4 regions of the Varunaivibrio sulfuroxidans genome follow, and region 3 is predicted to be linked to each of the others. Evidence: predicted binding sites of a transcription regulator. Region 3 holds the regulator's gene; each other region holds the start of a gene.
The links. Region 3 encodes PhoB, which activates phosphate uptake and scavenging genes when phosphate is short. Its sites were predicted from a motif close to TNTCATAAAACTGTCA; they were not measured.
Positions count from the first base shown of each region.

Region 1: a site for PhoB is predicted at 2,130-2,145, ahead of P3M64_RS00790 (RNA degradosome polyphosphate kinase). Genes of this name have one in related genera too.
Region 2: a site for PhoB is predicted at 1,671-1,686, ahead of P3M64_RS06775 (HesB/IscA family protein). Genes of this name have one in related genera too.
Region 4: a site for PhoB is predicted at 1,861-1,876, ahead of ugpB (sn-glycerol-3-phosphate ABC transporter substrate-binding protein UgpB). Genes of this name have one in related genera too.

Region 1 covers NZ_CP119676.1:165,020-168,143, reverse strand. Annotated here, with positions in the region: gene P3M64_RS00790 (RNA degradosome polyphosphate kinase) at 1-1,861, opposite strand, end outside; gene P3M64_RS00785 (methyl-accepting chemotaxis protein) at 2,730-3,124, shown strand, end outside.
Region 2 covers NZ_CP119676.1:1,444,800-1,447,923, reverse strand. Annotated here, with positions in the region: gene P3M64_RS06785 (ABC transporter ATP-binding protein) at 1-593, shown strand, start outside; gene P3M64_RS06780 (FAD:protein FMN transferase) at 613-1,650, shown strand; gene P3M64_RS06775 (HesB/IscA family protein) at 1,825-2,148, shown strand; gene nifU (Fe-S cluster assembly protein NifU) at 2,184-3,098, shown strand; gene nifS (cysteine desulfurase NifS) at 3,102-3,124, shown strand, end outside.
Region 3 covers NZ_CP119676.1:2,689,992-2,693,115, forward strand. Annotated here, with positions in the region: gene phoU (phosphate signaling complex protein PhoU) at 243-956, shown strand; gene phoB (phosphate regulon transcriptional regulator PhoB) at 973-1,671, shown strand; gene P3M64_RS12565 (TetR/AcrR family transcriptional regulator) at 1,710-2,399, opposite strand; gene P3M64_RS12570 (SDR family NAD(P)-dependent oxidoreductase) at 2,817-3,124, opposite strand, start outside.
Region 4 covers NZ_CP119676.1:685,092-688,215, reverse strand. Annotated here, with positions in the region: gene ugpA (sn-glycerol-3-phosphate ABC transporter permease UgpA) at 1-308, opposite strand, end outside; gene ugpB (sn-glycerol-3-phosphate ABC transporter substrate-binding protein UgpB) at 435-1,757, opposite strand; gene gltA (citrate synthase) at 2,104-3,124, opposite strand, start outside.

The sequences.
Region 1 (3,124 bases), 540 kb from region 3:
CGGAGGAAATATAAACCTTGGCGTTACGTGACGGCATCTCGTGACCGTTGGCGAAGCACATGATGCGGGAATGCTCCAAAAAACGCCCGACGATACTTTTCACCCGAATATTTTCCGATAAATCCTTAATCCCCGGGCGAAGACAGCATATTCCCCGAATGATCATGTCGATCTGGACTCCGGCGCAGGACGCGCGGTATAGGGCATCGATCAATAATTGATCGACGAGAGAATTAACCTTGACCCAAATCGCCGCGGGTTTGCCCGCCTTGGCGTTAGCGATTTCAACGTCGATAAGCTCCAGCAACGTACTGCGCAGCGTCAACGGCGAAAACACGAGCTTTTGCATCGCCATGGGTTGCGCATATCCCGTCATATAATTGAACAAGCGCGACGCATCTTGACACAATTGCGGATCGCACGTGAAAAAAGACAGATCGGTGTAAATCTTGGCCGTGATCGGGTGATAGTTCCCCGTACCATAATGCACGTACGAACGAAGCATTTTCCCCTCTCGGCGAACGATCAAGTTCACCTTGGCGTGAATTTTTTTATCCATGAAACCGTAAACCACCTGGACTCCCGCCCGCTCCAAGTCGCGCGCCCAACGAATATTCGCTTCTTCATCGAAGCGCGCCTTCAATTCGACCATCGCGGTTACCGTTTTCCCCGCCTCGGCCGCCTCGATCAGCGCGGCGACGATCGGTGAATCGTTACTTGTGCGGTAAAGGGTCTGCTTGATCGCAACCACCTGCGGATCGTTCATTGCCTGGCGCACGAACTGCACCACGACATCGAAACTTTCATAGGGATGGTGGACTATTAGATCCTTTTTGCGGATCGCGGCGAAGACGTCGCCGCCAAAATCCCGCACCCGTTCGGGAAACCGAGGATTGAACGACTCAAACAAAAGGTCGGGACGCTCGGAAACGATCAACTGCTTGATATCGACCAACCCCAAGATGCCTTCGACAGGGAATGTCGCGTTATCATCAACCCCGAATTCACTCATCACCATGTCGCGCAGTTCTGCGGAAATATCGTCGTTGAACCCAAGACGGATGACCGATCCGCGGCGACGGCGCTTGAGTGCGGATTCGAAGGTGCGCACCAGATCTTCGGCCTCCTCGTCAATTTCCATTTCGCTGTCGCGTATCACCCTGAAATTAGCCAATTCGACGACTTTAAAGCCGGGAAACAAGCGATCCAGAAATAAACCGATAACCCGTTCGATGGGGATAAAACGGATTTGCCGACTGGGCAGGCGCACGAAGCGTTCGACCAGATGGGGCACGGGAATGAGCGCCCGCAACATCTCGCTCGATTTCTCTTCCTGTAGCAACATCACCAAGGAAAACCCCAGATTGGGAATGAACGGAAACGGGTGGGCCGGGTCGATCGCCAGAGGCGTAAGCACCGGGAATAGGTGATCCATGAAATATTTATCGAGCCATTCATGTTCGCGCGCGCTGAGGTCACGCTCTTTCAGGACGTGTATCCCCTCCCCGAGAAGCTCCCGACGCAAATTTCCCCAAGTGTCGTGTTGCGCCTGCATCAGGCGGCGGACTTCTTCGTGGATCGCCTCAAGCTGCTGGGCCGCGTTCAATCCATCCTGACTGACCGAGGCGATCCCGGCGCGGACCTGTCCTTTCAAGCCGGCGACGCGCACCATGTAAAATTCATCGAGGTTGGCCGATGAAATCGACAAAAACCGGACCCGCTCCAAAAGGGGATGTTTTTTATTATCAGCCTCTTCCAAAACGCGGGTATTGAAGGCCAACCACGACAGTTCCCGATTAAAAAAACGCGCGATGGAGGTCAAATCCGGCGTCTGAGTTTCATCCTTCGTCAAGACATTCACATCAAAATCCCATACGTTCCACGCTTCCAATAGGCCCTGTAGACGCCTCAAAAAGGCCGCCGTCCTCACCGTCGAATACTTTCCCGTCCCCGCGGCGGCCCCAGGCCACGAGGGGGTCGCTTCTTTTTTGGGGCGAAAGTTCCATTTCCACCAAAAGTCTCTTTTCCGCCATGAGATATTAAGCTTTCACGCCCCCCGTGTCATGAAAGAAGACCGACACCTACGGTACAGTCGCTAGGGTCAGGACCTCTTAATCTGATGTATCTGGTTTGTCAAAAATGTCACAGACCTAGTGGATCGACTCCGACGTTTCGCTCTCGCGAACCATCGGGCCGACCACTATCTATCTTTTTGTTGCAGTTTGATTTCTTCACACATTTGTGTCCAATTGCATCGGACTCAAATGTTAAACTCAAACCACTAGGAGAAGACTTGCCGGAAGTACCGTTCACTTTCAAAAGTCTTCGACGACGTTCTTGGGGCATTTTTCACAAATCCCTACGGGACGGGATGAATTTAAGCGCGGATGTCGTTGGAAAACCCTTGCAATGAGGACCATTGCGGCGGGTTCTCCGCCTAACCCACACTTAAATTCATCTCCGCCAGACGCATCAGATTAAGAGGTCCTGACCCTAGATTACCATGAAAAATATTGTATTCCGGGCTATGCGCTCAACATAAAAGGATGCAATCCTTACGCCGTTCGCGCCTTTTCGTGCCGATACAGGCTGAATTAGGGAAGGGAATGAACGATTTCCGGAGGGTCGTTTTGGACCGCCGCGGCACAGGGGGAAATCGCACATGACGACACTCAAATCGGCTCCGGCCCTATGCGATGATGGGCTACAACCGGGCAAGGAAGGTACCAATGCTGCGCTCCCGCCTTTTAAAGACGAAGCACTTCGAGTCCATGATCGGACACATGCCGGTCGGCGTCATGGTTCTCGATCCCCGTGATTTGTGCATCCGTTACATGAACGAAGCCGGTCGGCGCACGTTCGAGGGGTTGCAACACCTCTTTCCCGAAAAACCCGATAAAATGATCGGACGGTCCATCGATTTTCTCGGCGATATTCAGGAAATTCGACGCATCCGCGGGGGCGGAGAAGCGCAACTTCCCCAACAGGTCCGCGTCACCCTCGGCGAAAAATGCCTGAACCTCGTTTTCAGCGCACTGCGCGACGACGCCGGGCGCTATATCGCCCCCATGATGACGTGGGCGCACACCGACACGCCGGGCGCAGAGGATGTCGCCCCCCCTCC
Region 2 (3,124 bases), 1.2 Mb from region 3:
GTCGGCGCCTGCGCGCCCGCCTGGCGGATGTCCTGGGGACGATGGATATTCCCGTTTTCATGGTCAGTCACGACATCGACGACGTACGCGCCCTTGCCGATTGGATTGGCGTTATGGTCGCGGGGCGCTTAGTCCGCGCCGGACGGCGGGACGATGTTTTCGATACCCCCGGCGAGGTCGAGGTCGCCCGCGTCCTGGGTTGGCCGAACCTGCTCGAAGTCGGCGTGCTGGCGGGCGATCGGATCGCCGGGCGATGGGGAGGGCTGGCGGTGGAAGGCGAGCCACCGCTGGATACCGCGTGGATCGGCTTCAAGCCGGAGCATCTTCATCTGCATTCACGATCGGGACAGGGCATCGCGGCGCGGGTGCGCGCGATCGCCGAGGAGGGCCTGATCCGTCGGGTGACCCTGGCCGTTGGCGGCGGTGGAACGCTGGTCGCGCACCGTCCGGCGGATGTGCCGACCCCCGCGCCGGGAAGCCGGGTGTGGCTGTCGGTCGCGCCCCGCCATTTGCGTTTCATGGGCGAGGGGCGGGTGCTCCCCGGCGCCGCGTCCCCGACGTGCGAGACGCCCCGTCTCGGCAAAACGGCATAAAGCATAAAGGAGAAAGGAAATGCGGCGTCTCGGGATGATTTTGTGCATGTGCGCCGCCCTGGCGTCGTGCGCCCCTCGGGGGAATGACGAATATAAAAGCACGCTCTACGTGTTCGGTACTTTGGTCGAAATCATCGTGCGCGGCGCCGACCGCGCCCAAGCCCAGGCCGCGACCGCCCAGCTCTCCCAGGAATTCCAGCATATGTACAAGGATTGGCATGCCTGGAAGCCCGGCGAGTTGAGCAATTTGAACAAGGCCTTCGCCAAGGGGGAAACCAAGAAGGTCAGCCCTTTCGTGTTGCCGCTGATCGTGCAGGCGAAGAGGTACTACACCATGAGCGACGGCCTGTTCAATCCGGCGATCGGGGCGTTGGTCGGGGCATGGGGGTTTCACGCCGACGTCAATCCCAAAGGTAAATTGCCTCCGATGGCGCGCATTCGCGCCCTGGCGGCGCGTCACCCGACGATGGACGACGTTATTATCAAGGGCGATAGGGTCCACAGCCGCAACCCTGCGGTCCAATTGGATTTTGGCGGTTTCGCCAAGGGGGTGGCGATGGACCGGGCGGAAAAGGTCCTTGCCGCCTACGGTATCAAGAACGCCATCGTTAACGCCGGAGGAGATTTAAACACCGTCGGCCAGTACGGCGGGCGGCCCTGGCGCATCGCCATTCGCGACCCCAAGGCGTGGGGCGAGATCGCCACCGTCGATCTGAAACCCGGCGAGGATGTCTATACCTCGGGCAATTACGAGCGCTATCGCGATTCCAAGGGCGTGCGTTACGGTCACATCATCAATCCGCGGACCGGAATGCCGGTGCGCCATATCGTCTCGACGACGGTGATCGGCTACGACGGTGCCCTGGCCGACGCCACCGCCACGGCATTGACCGTCGCCGGCCCCAAAGGCTGGTACCGCATCGCCCGGCGCATGGGGGCGCATTACGTGATGCTGGTGGACGATACCGGGACGGTTTACCTCAACCCGGCGATGAAGGCGCGCGTGCGCTTCGCCAAGGGATTGCACCCGCGCATTGTTCAAAGTGCGCCGCTATGAGGCCGCGCCGCGCGGGGCGTTGTCGTAAAAGCGACAATGGCGGCATCGGAAAGTGATAAATAAAATCATTTCTTTTCATATCTCTAAGGGTGTTTTTCCGTGGTGGCGATGGACTGGTATGGCCGTTGCACTGCCTGGGGCAGGTGATGTCCCGAACAGTGAGAAGAGGTCTTCATGCTTAACCTTACCGAAGATGCCCGGCGCGCCGTCGCCCGTTTTATCTCAACGTCGAAAACGCCGGTCACGGGGCTGCGCATCGCGGTCACCGGCGGCGGTTGTTCGGGGTTTCAATACGCCATGAAACTGGAGGGCGCGGCCGCGGCGGAGGATACCGTCGTCGAATGCGGCGACGCCCGCGTTTTCGTCGATCCCCAAAGCGCGCCGCTTCTTGTGGGGGTCACGGTGGATTTTCAAGACAGCCTGGAAGGCAGCGGCTTCGTTTTTGAGAATCCCAACGCCAAGTCCGGCTGCGGCTGCGGCAAGTCGTTCACCGCCTAACGTCCGAAACATGAATTAAAGACGAGGATCGCGCCATGTGGGATTATTCGGAAACCGTCAAAGATCATTTTTACAATCCCCGCAACGCCGGGGTCATTACCGAGGCCAATGGGATCGGCGACGTCGGTTCGATCTCGTGCGGCGACGCCCTGCGTTTGATGCTGCGGGTCGAACCGGGAAGCGAGACCATCATCGAGGCGTCTTTTCAGACCTTCGGCTGCGGCTCGGCGATCGCCTCGTCGTCGGCGTTGACCGAGATCATCAAAGGCATGACCCTGGATCAGGCCCTGGGCGTGACCAACCAGGACATCGCCGATTATTTGGACGGTCTGCCGCCGGAAAAAATGCACTGCTCGGTGATGGGGCGCGAGGCGCTGCAGGCCGCCGTCGCCAATTACCGGGGCGAGGAATGGGTCGATGACCACGAGGAAGGCGCGCTGGTGTGTAAGTGTTTCGCCGTGGACGAGCCGATGATCGAAAATACCATTCGCGCCAACACGTTAAGCACGGTGGAAGACGTCACCAATTACACCAAGGCGGGCGGCAGTTGTTCGTCGTGTCATGAGAAAATCGAGGAAATCTTGACCCGTGTGCTGGCCGAACGGGGCGAGGCTTTCGACCCCATGGCGCCCGCCCGAACGCCCCCCGAGGAAGCCGGCGAGACGGTGGCGGAGACGGTGGCGGAGATGGGCGGCCTGTCCACCTTGCAGCGCATCCGCAGGATCGAGGACGAGATCGCCAAGGCGCGCCCGCAGCTTCAGGCCGATGGCGGCGACGTCGAGCTGATCGACGTGCGCGGCAATCAGGTTTTCATCAAATTGAGCGGGGCGTGCAGCGGCTGCCAGATGGCGGCGATGACGCTAGGCGGCCTGCAACAGCACATGATCGAGGCGCTGGGCGAATTCGTGCAATTGATACCGGTACAAGGCGCGGTTCCGGTGGGAGAATAGAAAATGGACACGATTTATCTCGACAA
Region 3 (3,124 bases):
ACTCCGCGATACTTATCTCATTGTCATTGTCACCCATTTGGCGCAACGTGCGCGCCGGCATTGTCGTTCCCGGAGTCTTTTGCGGGCATGTCGGGGCTTGCTTATGAATGTGCGGTGACGTGTACTGTGCTTTTCAAGGGCGGCGCAGAACGATGGAACTTATTTTGACACCGCCTCCGGCGAACGAACACCGGCCCGTATGGTAGGCCGCTTCGAACGTCCGGCGGCCAAGGAGAAAAACAATGGAAGGCGAACATATCGTCAAGTCGTTTGACGAGGAACTCTCCCACATCAACAATTTGATCGCCGAAATGGGGGGATTTGCGGAAATTCAGCTGGCCCGGGCGGTTGACGCCTTGAAGCGCCGCGACAGCGAATTGGCGGAACAAGTCGTTCGCGACGACCGGCAAATCGACAATCTGGAACAGGCCATCGACGAGGTCACGATCCGCATTTTGGCGCTGCGCAATCCGGTTGCCGACGATTTGCGTTCGGTCACCGCGGCGCTTAAGATCGCCAGCAATTTGGAACGGATCGGCGATTACACCAAGAATATCGCCAAGCGGACGATTACGTTGTCCCATTCTCATCCGATTAGCGGTGTCGCCGCGTCCATCGTGCGGATGTCGGCGTTGGTGCAGGACATGATCAAAAACGTCCTCGACGCCTACGCCAACGGTGACGACGCCAAGGCGACGGATGTGCGCAATCGCGACGAAGAGGTCGATCAGCATCACACCAGTCTTTTCCGCGAGCTTCTGACCTACATGATGGAAGATGCCCGCAATATCACGCCGTGCACCCACCTCCTCTTTATCGCCAAGAACGTGGAACGGATCGGCGATCACGTCACGTCGATCGCCGAACAGGTCCATTTCATGTCCACGGGAACGAAGTTCCCCACCGAGCGAACGAAAAAGGATGAGGCGAGCGCAACGGTGGTAAATCCGCGGTAGGAAAGGTTCGAAAACGATGACGCCCCTGATTTTGATTGCCGAGGATGAACCGGCCCAGGTCGAGGTTCTGCGTTACAACCTCGAAAGTGAGGGTTATCGAGTGGTTACGGCGGTTAATGGCGAGGAAGCCTTGCTGGTGGTCGAGGAAGAAGGCCCGGATCTGGTTCTGCTCGATTGGATGATGCCGGAATTGTCCGGGATCGAGGTCTGCCGCCGTCTGCGCGAACGTACCCAGACCAAGCGTCTGCCGGTCATCATGCTGACCGCGCGCGGCGAGGAATCAGACCGGGTGCGCGGTCTGGACAGTGGGGCGGACGATTACCTGGTGAAACCGTTTTCGCCCGGCGAGTTGATCGCCCGGGTCCGCGCGGTGATGCGCCGCACCCGTCCGGGGTTGGACGAGGAGCACATTTCCTATGGCGGCATCACCATGGACCTTGCCGCCCATAAGGTGACCCGAGACGGTCGCGCCGTTCATCTGGGACCAACCGAATTTCGTCTATTACGTATCTTGATGGAACGGCCGGGCCGGGTGTTTTCCCGCGAATCCCTGCTCGACATGGCGTGGGGGCGCGATATTTATGTCGAGGCGCGTACCGTCGATGTCCACATTCGCCGTTTGCGCAAGGCGCTTAATGAAAACGACGACACGGACATCATCCGCACCGTTCGCGGGGCGGGTTACGCCATCGACAGCGAGCACGGCGCCGGGTAGGGGCCTCGACGAGGGGCGGCGTTCACGTCGCAGTGCCGTCAAGTTTCGATTTGGGTGCGCAAGGTGTCGCGGGCGCCGTTCAGGAACAGGCGGATCATCCGTTCGATGATCGGCTCGACATCTCCGGGCACCGCCATGGTGTAGACCCATTTGCGCACCGCCATGTAGAAAAAACTGCCGTGCAGTTCCCAGCCGATTTCCATTTCCTCGTCGGTAATCGGAATTTCGCAGGCGGGAGGAAGTCCGGCGAACAGGCGCAGTTCCTCGCAAACGGGAAGAATCCACTTATCGCGGACGATTTCGATGTATCGTCCATTGATATCGACGCCCTTTAACCCGGCGAAGACGAGAATGCGCACCCATTCGTAATTGAAAGTGGCGCGGTAATATTCCTTGTAAAAGGTGATTAGACGATCTTCCAAGGTGCGCTTGCGCTGACGAATGAGGGTTTCCCATTTGGGGTCCCAGCGGGCGATGAAAAGCTCCTGGTAAACCCGCTCGATCAAGGTCTCCTTGCTGTCGAAGTAGCGATACAAAAGCGGCTGGGTAATGCCTAGCCGTTTCGCCAGATCCCGAGTTTTTCCCTCGAAACCGACTTCGGCAAAAAACCGTATGGCGCCGTCGATGATTTGTTTTTCTCTTTCTTCGCGGGAAAGCCGGGTTCTTTTTGTCGGGGGGCGAGGTTCCGGGGAAGGCTCCCGCCGCTGTTGACCGCTTTGTGCGTGCATGGTCTCCTGCGCCCTATTGTTTTTAACCCATTGACCGCAGCGGAGCGTCTTTCTCGTACGGACTTTCGATCCATCATTTCATGGGGCCATCATTTCACGGGGGAGGAAAAAATCAACCCCTTGTCTCGGCGCAGATCGTTTCTTCCTTGCCCAGGCCTACTGGATCGGGCCGACGTTTCGCCCTCGCAAACGATTGGGCCGACCGCGATCTCTCTTTTCGTTGCGGTTTGATTTTTTCACACATTTGCGTCCAAGGGTATCGGACTCAAATGTTAAACGCAAACCACTAGTGGATCGACTCCGACGTTTCGCTCTCGCGAACCATCGGGCCGACCACTATCTATCTTTTTGTTGCAGTTTGATTTCTTCACACATTTGTGTCCAATTGCATCGGACTCAAATGTTAAACTCAAACCACTAGGGACGAGGACCCTGACGGCGATAGGCGGCGATCTGACGGGTCAGGGCGCTGTCGATAATATTCGGCGCGAGGCGCTGCACACAAACGTAAAACCGCTCGGCGCCCATGGGGTAGGCCGTCCGGCGGTGGCGCGCGATGGCCCTGACGGCCCCCTGGGCGACTTTTTCCGGCGTGTCGAGGCGCATTCGGAAAGGTTCGATCAGGTGTTTGAAAGTGCTGCTCGCCGCCGTTTTTGCAGCCCGTGGCGCAATGTAGGTGACGAAAATATCGTCATCCGCCAGTTCCCGGCGTAGGGCGTCGGATA
Region 4 (3,124 bases), 1.1 Mb from region 3:
GCGCCGCGAACCACCCGATTGGCCATCACCGCCAACAATAAGGACACGCCGAGCGCCAGAAATGTCGTCGCCAGACTGAAAACGGCGGTGATGACGATGGAATCGAAATAAAGCGGATCGCCCAGAACGTCCTTGAAATTGTCGAACCAGACGAATTGGGTGCTCAAGCCGAAGGGGTCCTCGACGAAAAACGACTGGTACAGCGCCTGTCCCGCCGGCCAGATAAAGAAGATGAGGGTTATCGTGATCTGTGGCGCGACAAGGACGTAAGGCAGCCAGCGGTTAGAGAATGTCGTCTTCTTTTCCATAAGGCTATCCGTCGGGGGTATGTTTTAGAACGAATGATCTAAAAAGCAGTGCGCCGGGCGGCGCGTGAACGCATTTGAAACGGAAACGGGGCCGCGCAAAGGCGGCCCCGCGGGTTTGACGTTACGTCATTTGTTGGCTTTTTCGAACTTGCGCAACAAGACGTCGCCGCGCTTGACCGCTTCATCCAGGGCCTGTTTGGCGGTTTTCTTGCCCGACCAGACGGCTTCGAGTTCTTCGTTGATGATGTCGCGGGTTTGTACGAAATTGCCCAGGCGCAGCCCCTTCGAGTTGGCCGTCGGCTTCTTGCCGTTCATCTGTTCGATGGCGACGTCCCGACCCTTGAAGGTGTTGTAGTAGCCGGTGTCCTTGGTCAGTTGATAGGCCGCCTTGGTGATCGGCACATAGCCGGTGTTTTCATGCCAGAACATTTGCACGAACGGGTCGGACAGATAGTTCAGGAATTCGGCGACGCCCTTGTAATCCTTTTTGGCGTTGCCCTTAAGCACCCACAACGAGGCCCCGCCGATGATCGAATTTTGCGGCGCGCCCTTGACGTCGGACCAGTAGGGAAGCTGATCGGTGCCGAAGTCGAATTTAGCGCTTTTCTTTAGGCCGCCATAAGACGCCGAGGAATTAAGCAGCATCGCGCATTTGCCCTGAGCGAACAGAGGGTTGGCGTCGCTGCGACGCCCGCCGTAGCGAAAGACGCCGTCTTTTTGCCAATCGGCGAGTTGCTGGATGGTTTTGACCTGGAGCGGGCCGTTGAAGGTCAGCTTGGTGTCCAGGCCGCCAAAACCGTCCGACTTGGTGGCGAAGGGAAGGTTATGCCAGGCGCTGAAGTTTTCCAGCATCACCCAGGACTGCCAGCCGACCGTGAAACCGCATTGGGCGGCGCCAGAGGAAATCAGCTTCTTGGAATATTCACCCATTTCTTCCCAGGTCTTGGGGGCGCGAGTCAGACCCGCCTTGGCGAAGGCGTCCTTGTTCCAGAACAGAACCGGGGTCGAACTGTTGAAGGGCATCGACAGCATCTTGCCGTCGGTCGTGGTGTAGTAGCCGGTCACCGCCGAAATATAGCGGTTTTCGTTGAACGGGACGTGTTCGTCCTTCATCAGCTTGTAGACGGGATAGACGGCGCCCTTGGCGGCCATCATCGACGCCGTGCCGACTTCGAAGACCTGCAAAATGTGCGGCGGCTTACCGGCGCGAAAGGCGGCGACGCCCGCGGTCATGGTTTCGGTGTAGTTTCCCTTGTACACCGGCTTGATGACATATTTGCTTTGGCTGTGGTTGAAGCCCGCGGCGATTTCCTCGACCCGCTTGCCCAAATCGCCGCCCATGGCGTGCCACCACTGAATTTCGGTCGCGGCCTGGGCGGTCGCCACCCATCCGCTGAGCGTCGCCGTTGCGGCGGCGAGCACGATTTTGCGTTTAAACGACACAGTCATGAATGATGTCTTCCTCTTTGATTGAACGTGAAAATGGGGGGCGGTGCGCCTTAATGTTGGCCGGAGAATCCGGCGGATGGGCGCGATGTTAGGCATATCTGGATGACGGATTGATGACGCTTTGAAGACGTTCTGCGAACGTGTTTTTAGAGACCATCACCAATGCGGGTGACCGTTTCCACGCGTCAATCTGGGATTGCGTCGTTCGCGCGGGAGCGGCGTTCAACCGCCCCGCTTTGAGAGGCGTTTTGAGCGTTTTTTCAAGGCGTGCGGCCCATGAAAAAGGGCCGGACGGTTTCAACCGTCCGGCCCGAATGTCCGGGATGCCCCGGCAGGGATAAAGAGCTTAGCCGCGGGCGGCGATATCGACGTAATCGCGCGGCCCCGACCCGGTGAACAATTGCCGCGGGCGGCCGATTTTCTGCATTGGATCCTCGATCATTTCGTTCCACTGGGCGACCCAACCGACGGTGCGCGCCACCGCGAACAGAACGGTAAACATCGAGGTCGGAATGCCCATCGCCTTGAAAATGATTCCGGAATAAAAATCGACGTTGGGGTAGAGCTTTTTGGAGACGAAGTAGTCGTCTTCGAGGGCGATGCGTTCCAGCTCCATCGCCAGATCGAGCAGGGGGTCGTCACGAACCCCCAATTCATCGAGGACATCGTGCGCGGCTTGGCGCATAACCCTGGCGCGAGGGTCGAAGTTCTTATAGACCCGATGACCGAACCCCATCAGGCGGAAGGGGTCGTTCTTGTCCTTGGCGCGGGCGATGTACTCGGGAATGTGATCTTTCGTGCCGATGTGTTCGAGCATGCTGAGCACGGCTTCGTTGGCTCCGCCGTGCGCCGGTCCCCACAACGAGGCGATGCCCGCGGCGATGCACGCGAACGGGTTGGCTCCGGACGACCCGGCGATGCGCACGGTTGACGTCGAGGCGTTTTGTTCATGATCGGCGTGGAGGATCAATATCCGATCCATGGCGCGGGCCAACACCGGGTTGACGACGTATTCCTCGCACGGATTGGAGAACATCATATAAAGGAAGTTTTCCGAGAAGCTAAGGTCATTGCGCGGATAGGCGAACGGCATACCCATCGAATAACGATACGCCGTGGCGGCGATGGTCGGCATTTTCGCGATCAAGCGGGTCGAGGCGACGAAGCGGTGGACCGGATCGGAAATGTCCGTGCTGTCGTGATAGAACGCCGACAGCGCGCCGACGACGCCGCACATGATCGCCATCGGATGGGAATCGCGGCGGAAGCCTCGGAAAAAATAGTTGATCTGTTCGTGGATCATGGTGTGGTATGTGATGCGGTACTTGAACTTGTCGAGTTCGCCGCGGTCGGGCAACTCGCCGTAG